Regions from separate parts of the Azospirillum sp. INR13 genome, predicted to be linked through region 3. Evidence: predicted binding sites of a transcription regulator. Region 3 holds the regulator's gene; each other region holds the start of a gene.
What was found. The regulator LexA, encoded in region 3, represses DNA repair genes until DNA is damaged. The targets are predictions, from matches to a motif close to ATGTTCTANTTTGGTTC.

Region 1 (3,949 bases), on a different contig from region 3:
CCAGCGCCGGCGGCGTTGGCCAACCCTCTCACCAGCCGGAGTCCGAGGCGGACCGCCAGCCTGCCCTGCCCCGCCGGCTCCAACGTGCAGTCCCAACGTGAAGCGTTGACGTCGACCGGCCGGACCTCGACGCCGTGGTCGCGCGCGTCCCGAACGATCTGCGCCGGCGCATAGAAGCCCATGGGCTGAGCGTTCAGCAGGGCGCAGGTGAAGATTTCGGGATGGTGGCACTTCATCCAGCTGCTGGCATAGGCGATCAGCGCGAAGCTCGCTGCGTGGCTTTCCGGGAAACCATAGGACCCGAACCCCTCCAACTGCTTGAAGGTACCCTCGGCAAACTCCCGGCTGTAGCCGCGCGCCACCATGCCGTCGACCAGCTTGCTCGAAAATTTGCTGACCCCGCCCGTGACCTTGAATGTCGCCATCGACTTGCGTAATTGGTCGGCCTCGCCGGGCCGTGAAGCCGGCGCATTCGATGGCCCTCGCATCGCCTGCTCCTGGAAGAGCGGAACGCCAAGCGTCGATCCCAGGACCGCTTTGAGCTCGGGCGTGGGATAGTCCACCGGCTCCAGCCCCTCGCGGCGCGCAGGTAGGGGTGCACCATGTCCGCCCTGGATCGGACCGGGCCGGACGATCGCCACCTGGATGACCAAGTCGTAGAAGGTCCGCGGCTTGATCCGCGGCAGCAATGGCCATCTGGGCGCGGCTTTCGATCTGGAAGACGCCCAGTGTGTCGGCCTTCCTGATCATCGCGTAGGTCGACGGGTCCTCAGCTGGAATGCCCGCCAAGTCCATGCGGATGCCCTTGTGCTCCTCCAGCAGCTCGAAGGCCCAGCGCATGCAGCCGAGCATCCCCAGCGCCAGAATGTCGACCTTCATGATGCGGAGGAGGTCGATGTCGTCCTTATCCCACTCGATGACCTGCCGGTCCTCCATGGCGGCGGGCTCGATCGGCACCAGCTCGTCCAGCCGGTGCTGCGTGAGGACGAAGCCGCCCGGGTGCTGAGACAGGTGCCGGGGCGTGCCCATCAGCTGTTGAGCAAGCTCCAGAGTCAGACGCAGACGCCGGTCCTCCAGGTTTAGGCTCAGCTCCTTCGCGTGCTGCTCCTCGACACCCTCATCCGACCAAGCCCAAATCTGCCCTGCCAGTGCCGCTGTGACGTCCTCGGTGAGCCCGAGCACCTTGCCAACGTCGCGGATGGCGCCGCGCGCCCGGTACCGGGTGACCACCGCCGTCAGGGCGGCGCGGGTGACGGCCGTAAGTCTCGTAGATTCCACTGGATGACGATCTCTCGGCGATCGTGCTCGAAATCGACGTCGATGTCCGGCGGCTCCCGACGTTCGGCCGATGCGCGGCGACGTCCACCGCGGTGATGACGCGCTGCGCGCCGGTCGACGCGACGACGAAGGGTGTGCCGGGCGGCTCGTCGGCCTCAAGTGCCGAACCGGAGCCCGACCGCTCGTGCCGTTCCTTCGATGAGCGTGCCCTGACGCGAAGCCGATCCGTCGGCCAAGTGGGCAGGTAGACCGAGACGACCCTCTTCATCGCAGCCCTCAATGTCCCACTCACCCGCCACGCCCCCACGACACCGCACCAGTTCCACCCGCCATCGCCTGCGGCCTATCCCCGGCGCTGGCAGTGGGCTGGACGGCAGGGCTGAAACGCGCCAACGGGTGACGGCAGCCGTCGGCTGGCCGATCTCGGCGGCAGCCGCGGCCGGGCTGCGCCACCGGCGCAGGATGATGGCTGTGACGCCGGAGTGTTCGGCGGCGATCTGCATGCGTCTGGACGCCACCATGGGGAGCTTGGCCAGTTCACCTTACCACGGCCGCCAGTCCGCGGTGGCGCAGCCCCTCCTCCACCAGCAGAGGCAGCGTCCTTTCATCGGGTGCCTCTGCATAAATGACCCGGTTCGGATCCAGCCCGACTTGGGAGAGCGCCGGGGCGTACAGGTCCGACGCCCGCAGGCACCAGAGCACCGGCCCGGTCATTCTGGCCAGGATGCCCGCGGCGAACAGAGTGGCCGCCGCGGCGTGGATCACGCCCAGGTCACCGCCCTCGGCCACCTCGTGGACGGCTCCCAACGCCAGCCCGCCACCTGGCAGCCGATCGTCGACCTCGCTGATCCCGAAGGGTAGCACGCGCATGGCGCGCCGCCCGCCAATCTCCAGCTGGTGGATGCGGTTGCGCAGGTCTTGTAGGGCGGTACTAGGGCGCGGCTCAGGATGCATGTCTCTTGAGACAGAAAGGGAAGGATTATGTTCCCTTTTTGTTCGCCAAAAACAGGAGCACTGTCAAGCTCTGGTTTTTCGCTCCTTGCCCGTCCAGCCCTTGCTACGAGCTAGCGAGACACACCAGGCTGGATGGGTCCCCATATGGAAATCCATTCCGATAGCGGTCGACGGTCAGAATTGCGGCCCCGAAGAGAGCGTCTGGACAGGTCGGCCCGAGGCCAATGAAGAACAGTTGTTTTCCAAGAAGGCACTGTCGTCCAGAACAGCGGAGCGGTTGCAAGCTGGAGCAGAGCTTGGGTATCAGAGCTTTGGCATCAAGCCAAAAAGAACGCGGCGGGCCGAAGCCCGCCGCACATCTTGTGCCACAAAGGGGAAACCCTTGCGACGTGTTAACGGAAGGACCCCGATCCCCCAGCGGCTAAGCAAGGTGATTGTCTTTCCGCGAAGAGCATCTCACGGGATTTCGCGATCGTCAATCCAGTTGAGACCTTTTTGCTTCTGGACACGGGCGGGGTGCGCTTAGACAATTCCGCACTTCAGGTGCGAATGCTCCTTTCCCATTCGCATCATGTGCGGGAGGAATTCCTTCGTGTCCAAGCGTCTCCGCTATCGCCTCGCCCTGGATCTCGGCACCAACAGTATTGGGTTCTGTCTGCTGGATCTGAACGGGGATGGCAGGCCCTGCGGGGTGCGCCGCATGGGCGTTCGCATCTTCCCCGATGGCCGGGATCCGAAGTCACAGCAATCTTTGGCGGCCGATAGGCGCTTAGCTCGGTCGATGCGCCGGCGCCGCGATCGCTATCTGCGCCGGCGCAAGGCTCTGATGAACGCCCTGGTCGCCGCCGCCCTGATGCCGGAAGACCTGCAGGCGCGCAAGGCATTGGAGGGGCTGGACCCCTACGAGCTGCGCGCGGCGGCGGTCGCCGGCCCGCTGCCGGCCCCACCAGCTCGGCCGTGCCCTTTTTCACCTGAACCAGCGCCGCGGCTTCAAGAGCAACCGCAAGGCGGCCGGGGATGAGAACGAGGCGGGCAAGGTCAAGACCGGCATTTCCGCTCTGAAGGCCGAGCTGGCCGCCAGCGGCGCCGGCACACTCGGCCAGTGGCTTGCCGCCCGCCATGCCACCCGCCAGCCAGTAAGGGCAAGGCTGACCGGCACGGGGGCCAGGGCGACCTACAGCTTTTATCCGGAGCGTGCGCTGGTCCATGAGGAATTCCAGGCGATCCGCGCCGCCCAGGCGCCGCATCATCCCGGCGTCACCGCCGAACAGTGGGACCGGATCGAGAGCGTCATCTTCCACCAGCGCCCGTTGAAGCCGGTGAAGCCCGGCAAATGCACCCTCTATCCGGAGGAGGAGCGGGCGCATTGGGCGCTGCCCATCGCCCAACGGTTCCGCATCCTGCATGAACTGCACAATCTGCGCATCGTCCGGCAGGGGGAGGAGGGGCTGTCGCCGGCCGACTTCGGACCGCTTCTTTGACCGGCTGTGCCGTAAGGGCGATCTGACCTTCAAGACGCTGGCCAAGGAGCTGAAGCTCCCACCCGACGCCCGCATCAATCTGGAGGACGACAAGCGTGACCGGCTGAAGGGCGACGCCACCGCCGACGCGCTGGCGGCCGAAAAGGGCAAGCGCCGGCGAATCGGCGCGGCTTGGCACAGCTTCCCGGCCGACCGTCAGCGCGAGATCGTCGGCCGCCTGATCGATGCCGAGGATG
Region 2 (3,949 bases), on a different contig from region 3:
GGTTCCAGCGCTTTTTCGAGGATGCGCCGATCGGCATCGCGCTGGTCGACGAGACCGGCCAGCTGACGGAATGCAACGAGGCCTTTCTGGCGCTGATCGGCAGCGAGGCCGGCAGTGTCATCAACCGCCCGATGGCCGACCTGATCGTCCCGGCGGAGCGCGAGGCGGTGACCGCCCGCCTGAAGTCGGTCCAGGGCGGCGCCGATCCGGCCCATCCGCTGGAGGTCCGGCTGTCCGGCGGCCGGGAGCTGACGGCCCAGCTCTATGCCCGGCGCCTTGCCAACCCGGTGCGCACGGATGGGCGCGGCGAGGCCGAGAAGAACGGGCAGGCCGACAAGAATGGGCTGGGTGTCGGCCTGATCCTGCATTTCATCGACATGACCGAGCGCAAGAGCCTGGAGGCCCAGTTCGCCCAGTCGCAGAAGATGCAGGCGGTCGGTCAGCTGGCCGGCGGCGTCGCCCACGACTTCAACAACCTGCTGACGGCGATGATCGGCTTCTGCGACCTGCTGCTGCTGCGGCACAAGCCGGGCGACCAGTCCTTCAGCGACATCATGCAGATCAAGCAGAACGCCAACCGCGCCGCCAACCTCGTGCGGCAGCTTCTGGCCTTCTCGCGCCAGCAGACCCTGCAGCCGCGCGTCATCAACGTGACCGACGTGCTGGCGGAGTTGGCGAACCTGCTGCGCCGGCTGATCGGCGAGAACATCGAGCTGAAGATGATCCATGGCCGCGACCTGGGGCTGGTCAAGGTCGACCAGAACCAGCTGGAGCAGGTCATCATCAATCTGGTGGTCAATGCCCGCGACGCCATGGCCGGCGGCGGCAAGCTGACCATCAACACCACCAACTACGTCGTCACCCAGCCCGAACGGCGGGAGCATGAGACGGTGCCGCCCGGCAGCTACGTCTCCATCGACGTGATCGACACCGGCTGCGGCATCGCGCGGGAGAATCTGCAGCGCATCTTCGAGCCGTTCTACACGACCAAGGAAGTCGGGTCGGGCACCGGGCTCGGCCTGTCGACCGTCTACGGCATCGTGCGGCAGACCGGCGGCTTCGTGCTGGTCGATTCGGCGGTGGGGGAGGGGACGACCTTCACCATCCTGCTGCCGCACCATCAGGGCGAACTGCGCCCCGTCGATACGGCGGAGCCGCGTGAGCGCCGCGGCAGCGACCTGACCGGCACCGGCACCATCCTGCTGGTCGAGGACGAGGACGCGGTGCGCGTCTTCTCCGCCCGCGCCCTCCGCAACAAGGGCTACCAAGTTCTGGAGGCCAAGAACGGAGAGGCGGCGCTGCAGCAGATCGAGACCAACGGCGCGTCCATCGACCTGCTGATCACCGACGTGGTGATGCCCCAGATGGACGGTCCGACACTGGCCCGCCATGTCCGCAAGCTGCGCCCTGAGATGCGGGTGATCTTCATCTCCGGCTATGCCGAGGACCGTCTGGGCGAGATCGACGGCGTCGAAGTCGCCCATTTCCTGCCCAAACCCTTCTCGCTGAAGCAGCTGGCCTCCAAGGTGAAGGAGGTCATCCGCGACGCGCGGTGAGGGACCTGAAGCGCCTCCAGGAACCGCCTCCAGGAACCGCCTCCAGGAACCGCCTGGGCACACCCCGTAAGATAGGAACGCACCGGAAACATCAGCCCTTGCAAAAGAGAACGAAGAGAGTACATTCAGCTTCGTTGCAAGAGCGCCGACCGTGTGTTCTAAGAGAGGGGTACCGGGCATGTCGTCCGCACAGCTTCGTTTGGTCGAGAAGGATTCCATGGACAAGCAGAAGGCGCTCGATGCCGCCCTGAGCCAGATCGAACGCGCGTTCGGCAAGGGCTCGATCATGAAGCTTGGCGCCCGTGAGAACTTGGTCGAGACGGAGGTCATTTCCACCGGCTCCCTGGGTCTCGATATCGCGCTGGGCATCGGCGGCCTGCCGAAGGGCCGCATCATCGAAATCTACGGGCCGGAAAGCTCGGGCAAGACCACGCTGGCGCTGCATGCCATCGCCCAGGCCCAGAAGGCCGGCGGCACCTGCGCCTTCGTCGACGCCGAACACGCGCTGGATCCGTCCTATGCCCGCAAGCTGGGCGTCAACATCGACGAACTCCTGATCTCCCAGCCGGATGCCGGCGAACAGGCGCTGGAGATCGCCGACACGCTGGTGCGCTCCGGCGCCATCGACGTGCTGGTGGTCGACTCGGTCGCCGCGCTGGTGCCGCGCGCCGAGTTGGAAGGCGAGATGGGCGACAGCCATGTCGGCCTGCACGCCCGCCTGATGAGCCAGGCGCTGCGCAAGCTGACCGGTTCCATCTCAAAGTCGAACTGCCTGGTGATCTTCATCAACCAGATCCGCCTGAAGATCGGCGTGATGTTCGGCAACCCGGAAACGACGACCGGCGGCAATGCGCTGAAGTTCTACGCCTCCGTGCGTCTCGACATCCGCCGCATCGGCGCGATCAAGGACCGCGACACCGTCGTCGGCAACCAGACCCGCGTCAAGGTGGTGAAGAACAAGATGGCCCCGCCGTTCCGCGTGGTCGAGTTCGACATCATGTACGGCGAAGGCGTGTCGAAGGTCGGCGAGCTGCTCGACCTCGGCATCCAGGCCGGTGTGGTCGACAAGTCGGGTGCGTGGTTCAGCTATGACGGCACCCGCATCGGCCAGGGCCGCGAGAACGCCAAGACCTACCTGCGCAACAACCCCGAGATGGCCGATGCGATCGAGGCCAAGATCCGCGGCAACGCCGGTCTGGTCGCCGACGCCATGATGGGAACCCCGGAAGCCGATGGCGAAGCCTCCACTCCGGAGTGACGACAGCGGATGTCGGATGAAAGGCCCCGCCTCCCGAAAGGAAGGCGGGGCCTTTTTGCTTTGGAGATGTCGGCTTCGATGCCCCACCTCAATCCTCCCCCGCTCTCGGCCGGCCGAAGGTCGGTCTGGTCAAGAGAGGGGACTACCGCCGCCATGCAAGCTCCCCCCTCTCCCGCCGAGGGCGAGGGAAGGGGCCACCGCGACACCCTACCGCCGCAGATCCCTGTCCAGATTCGGCTCCGCCAGATCGCCGCTCAGGCGGGCGCGGTAGACCTGGACGGCTTCCAGCACGCGCTGGACGTAGTTACGGGTCTCCGAGATCGGGATCAGCTCGATCCAGTCGACCACGTCCACCGCCTCGGTCCGCGGATCGCCGTAGGTCTGCAGCCACTGGCGCACCCGGTTCGGCCCCGCGTTGTAGCCGGCGATCGCCAGCACCCACGATCCGTTGAAGCGGTCGATCAGCTCCGACAGATAGGCCGAGCCCAGCGTGACGTTGTAGCCGGGATCCGAGGTCAGCCGGGCTTGCGTGTGCTTCAGGCCCAGCTTGCCCGCCACCAGCTGCGCCGTGGACGGCATCAGCTGCATCAGGCCGCGGGCGCCGGCCGACGAGACGATGGTGGGGTTGAAGGTGCTCTCCTGCCGGATGATGCCGTGGACCAGCGCCAGTTCCGGCGCCGCCGGCCGGGCGTCGATCATCGGATAGCCGGCCTCGACCAGGAATACCTCGTTCTGCGCGGCGTCCTTGGCGGCGGCGACGGCGAGATCGCGGCGGCCGACCTCACTCGCCAGCCGGGCGGCCAGCACGTAGTCGGCGGGGGACTTTGCATCCAGGCTGATGCGGCGGACGAAGCTGCCCAGCCGGTCGTCGGTGCTGCCGCCGATCTCCGCCAGCAGGCGGGCGACGCGCACCACCTCGCGCCGGTTGAAGGCGGAGGTGTCGGCGCTCGACACCGCCGGCGGCGTCGGCAGGGTCACCGCACCGTTGGAGACATGGCGGAAAGCCAGCTGGCCGTAGAAGGTGGTGGGGTAGGTCGCGGCCTTGGCGTACCAGTCGCGGGCCGGTTCCGTCTGCCCCAGCGCCTCCGCCGCCCGGCCGCACCAGTAGGCGCCCCGCGCCTTGCTGATGGGGGCC
Region 3 (3,949 bases):
CCACAATCTGGGCGTCGCCAAGGACACGGCCGACAGCGTCGCCGCCATGGCGAAGGGCGCCGCCGGCTGCGACCTGCTGGTCACCACCGGCGGTGCCGCCCATGGCGACTACGACCTGGTGCGCGACGTGCTGGCCGACCGAGGGGTGGCGCTGGAGGTTCAGACGGTGGCGATGCGGCCGGGCAAGGCACTGATGTTCGGCCGCGCCGGCGGGGTGCCGCTGCTGGGTCTGCCCGGCAATCCGGTGTCCACCGGCGTCACCGCCGTCCTGTTCCTGCGCCCGGTTCTGCGCGTGCTGCAGGGATTGCCGCCCGAAGACGACCGGCCGCCGCTGCGCGCCCGTCTGACCACCGCGCTGAAGGCGAACGACCGGCGCGAGGAGTACCTGCGCGCCACCCTGGCTGCCGGCCCCGATGGGGTCCTGACCGTCACGCCCTTCGCCCGGCAGGACAGCGCCATCACCTCGCTCTATGCCCAGGCCGATTGCCTCATCCCGCGCCGGCCCGACGCCGACCCGGAGCCGGCCGGCGCCATGGTGACCGTGCTTCCCCTGGCCGATGGAGCGCTCAGCATCTAGACTTGAGCACAGCGTTTGGACGGCGGATTGAACAGTTGAACATCACCCGGAAAACTGTTTCACGGCGTTCCGAATGTTCCACACAAGTTCTAAAAGAAGCCGATGGAGGGCTTGACGCGCGGCAGGAACCAAACTAGAACATGGAGCAACGTTTAGTTTTTGTTCCATCTTCAGTCTGGCGACGGCCGGGAGGCATCCATGCTCACGCGCAAGCAGCACGAATTGCTGCTGTTCATCCACGAACGGCTCGGCCAGGGCGGAGTCTCGCCGTCGTTCGACGAGATGAAGGACGCCCTGGGGCTGAAGTCCAAGTCGGGCATCCACCGTCTCATCACCGGTCTCGAGGAACGCGGCTTCATCCGCCGCCTGCCCCACCGCGCCCGCGCGCTGGAGGTTCTCCGCCTGCCCGAAGGGCTGGACGCCGCCCGTTCCCGCACCGCACCCAAGCCGAAATTCCAACCCAACGTCATCAAGGGCGACTTCGCCTTCGCCGGCCGCGACACCGCTCCGCCCGCCCCCACCCCGGCCGCCGCGAACGAGACGGTGCAGCTCCCGCTCTATGGCCGCATCGCTGCCGGCACGCCGATCGAAGCGTTGCGCGACAACAGCGCCTTCGTCGACATCCCCGCCTCGATGTTGACCGCCGGCGACCATTACGCGCTGGAGGTCTCCGGCGATTCGATGGTGGAGGCCGGCATCCTCGATCACGACACCATCATCATCCAGCGCTGCGATGCGGCGGAGAACGGCACCATCGTCGTGGCCCTGGTCGACGAGGGCGAAGTGACGCTGAAGCGCCTGCGCCGCAAGGGCAACACCATCGCCCTGGAGCCCGCCAACGCCGCCTATGAAACCCGCATCTTCGGCGCCGACCGCATCCGCGTGCAGGGCAAGCTGGTCGGTCTGGTCCGCAAGTACTGAGTCCCTGTTGCCCGCTCCCCGCCCCTCCCCCGCCCTCGGCCGGCCAAAGGCCCGTCCGATCCGCGGGAGAGGGCGTGAGCGGCAGAGCAGCGGAGTTCCCTCTCCCGCCCAGCGGGGGAGGGTTAGGGAGGGGGTGGTGTAGCTTCCCTCATCCTCCCCCCAGTCCAAGGCCGCTCCCCCCTGATCCCCCGCACCGTCTCCACCTCTATCTTCTCCGCCGTCATCCACAGCGCATGCGCCCCCTCGTGCCGCAGCGCCCAGCGGTCGATCACGACCCCGGCCCGGCATCCCCGCGCCACTGCCGCCGTCACCACCGCATCGGCCGCCCCGCAATCCTCGTCCAGCGCATCCGGCAGTCGCGGGAGGGCGACAGTCCTCCCCTTGACCCGGTACAGACACCCCAGCGCATCGCAGCTCAGCGACCGCTCCCCCTCGCTCCATCCCCCTGCAGCAGGCCACGGATCGACAGCCGATCGCTCGCCATCGCGCTCCCGCCATGTCTCGATCACCCGGCCCCCAGTCTTGCCCGAAGCGCTGATGCGACCGTCCGGCATCCGCACCGCCATCACCGTCCCGTCCCCCGCGACCAGCACGTCCGGCCGCGTGACCAGTGCCGGCGAAGCCAGCCCTGCCAGAACCGGCAGCAGCCCCAGCCAGCGCCACCGCCGGGTCCAGACGCACAGCCAGATGCCGCCCAGCACCAGCGCTGCGAACCCCTCCACCGGCATCGCCGGCATGGTCAGGGAGGCCCCGGGAAGACGGCCGAAGAACTCCGCGGTCCAGATCACCGCCCGATCGCCCCAGTTCATCGCGATCAGCGCCGGCGCCTCCAGCCTGAAGGGCATCAGGGCGTAGGCGATCAAGCTCCACGGCATGACCCAGAAGGATGTGATCGGAATGGCGATCAGGTTGGACAGCACGCCATAGAAGGCGATCTGCTGGAAGTGGAAGAGTGCGAACGGCAGTGTCGCCAGCGTCGCCACCACACTGGTCAGCAGAATGCCGCCGACATAGAGCAGGCCGCGCAGAAACCACCCCGCCTCGCTGCGCCATTCCGCCAGCCGCGGACTGCCGCGCTCGAAGGCGGCGATCAGCGCCACCACCGCCGCGAAGGACATCTGGAAACTGGGGCCTAGCATCCCCTCCGGATCCATGGCGATGGTCACCAGCCCGGCAAAGGCGACCAGCCGCATGCTCAGAGGGTGACGGTCCAGCATGATCGCCCCCATCACCATGCCGGTCATCAGCACCGACCGCACCGTCGGCAGCGGTGCACCGACCAGAAGCGTATAGGCGAGCGCCGACAGGATGCCGAACAGCGCCGCGATCTTCTTGATCGGCCAGCGCAGGGCGACATAGGGCACCAGCGCGAGCAAGGCCCTGACGACATAGAACAGGATGCCGGCGGCGATGCCCACATGCAGGCCGGAAATCGACAGCAGGTGCGCCAGCCCGCTGTTGCGGAAATCCTCCAGTGTCCCGTCCGGGATGCCGAACTGTTCCCCGTTCAGCAGTGCCGTGGTGACGCTCGCCTCAACGGGATCGGCAATGGCCGAAGCTACCCGTTCTGCGATCGCACCGCGCGCCTGCTCGAACGCCACCGTCACCACGCGCCAGCCCGTGACCGGTGGCGCCTCCACCACCTCCGCCGCACCGGTGGCGTAGCCGGTGCCGCCCAGCCCCATGAACCAGGCCCGCCGCTGAAAGTCGAAGGCCCCCGGCTCGGCCGGCGCCTGGGGCGGCAGCAACGTGGCGCGCAGGCTGATCACCGATCCGGGTTCCGGCGCGGCATGGCGATCCGACAGGCGGATGCGCAGCGCGACCGGTGTCCGTTCAGGCGGCAACCGGCTGACAACCGGGCCCCGCAGAGTGACGCGGACGGCACCCGGCCGCCGCTCCACCGCCATCACGCGGCCGGTGACGGTGGCCCCGGTGATGACGCGGGTCAGCACCGGCGCCGCCACCCGTGCGCTATGCTCCTGCGCCACCAGGAACCCGGCCGCGACCATCAGCAGCGCCGTTGCCGCACCGAACAGCGCGAACCAGCGCCGCAGGACCAGAAGCAGCGCAACGCCACCTCCACAGGCCGCCGGTCCGATCCACCAGTCCGGCTCCCGCATCAGGCCGAAATACAGCGACACTCCGGTTCCGAAGGCGACGGGAAGCCACAGGACCCACCTGTCCCCCTCCGCCGCCGCCAAGGCCGCGAGTCGTCTTCCGACGTGGAGCCACGGGCGCCGCCACCGCCCACCGGATGCTGCGGGACCATCCGCCTCCTCGTCCGGCCAGCCGGCGACAGTCACCGACGACGGCTTCCCGGCGCAGGGATGCCGCCCGCGTACCCCTTAACGACCGTCCATGCGTGCATCGCATTGCCTCCCAACCCGGTGGCTGTGTTAAACCACGGTGTCGAACCACCGGCGCATCATACCAGCGCCGAACCGGAAATTG

Region 1: a site for LexA is predicted at 2,260-2,276, ahead of F1643_RS24205 (ImuA family protein). Genes of this name have one in related genera too.
Region 2: a site for LexA is predicted at 1,665-1,681, ahead of recA (recombinase RecA). Genes of this name have one in related genera too.

What each region holds. Positions count from the first base shown of each region.
Region 1 covers NZ_VUOI01000049.1:149,374-153,322, reverse strand. The annotation lists partial or broken gene F1643_RS25220 (hypothetical protein) at 1-641, opposite strand, end outside; partial or broken gene dnaE2 (error-prone DNA polymerase) at 751-1,230, opposite strand; gene F1643_RS25210 (hypothetical protein) at 1,236-1,322, opposite strand; gene F1643_RS24205 (ImuA family protein) at 1,816-2,142, opposite strand; gene F1643_RS21485 (hypothetical protein) at 2,825-3,253, shown strand; gene F1643_RS25205 (hypothetical protein) at 3,204-3,713, shown strand; gene F1643_RS21475 (hypothetical protein) at 3,637-3,949, shown strand, end outside.
Region 2 covers NZ_VUOI01000022.1:36,592-40,540, reverse strand. The annotation lists gene F1643_RS15700 (ATP-binding protein) at 1-1,556, shown strand, start outside; gene recA (recombinase RecA) at 1,735-2,814, shown strand; gene F1643_RS15690 (lytic transglycosylase domain-containing protein) at 3,022-3,949, opposite strand, start outside.
Region 3 covers NZ_VUOI01000044.1:6,602-10,550, reverse strand. The annotation lists gene glp (gephyrin-like molybdotransferase Glp) at 1-577, shown strand, start outside; gene lexA (transcriptional repressor LexA) at 776-1,498, shown strand; gene F1643_RS20150 (ComEC/Rec2 family competence protein) at 1,621-3,801, opposite strand.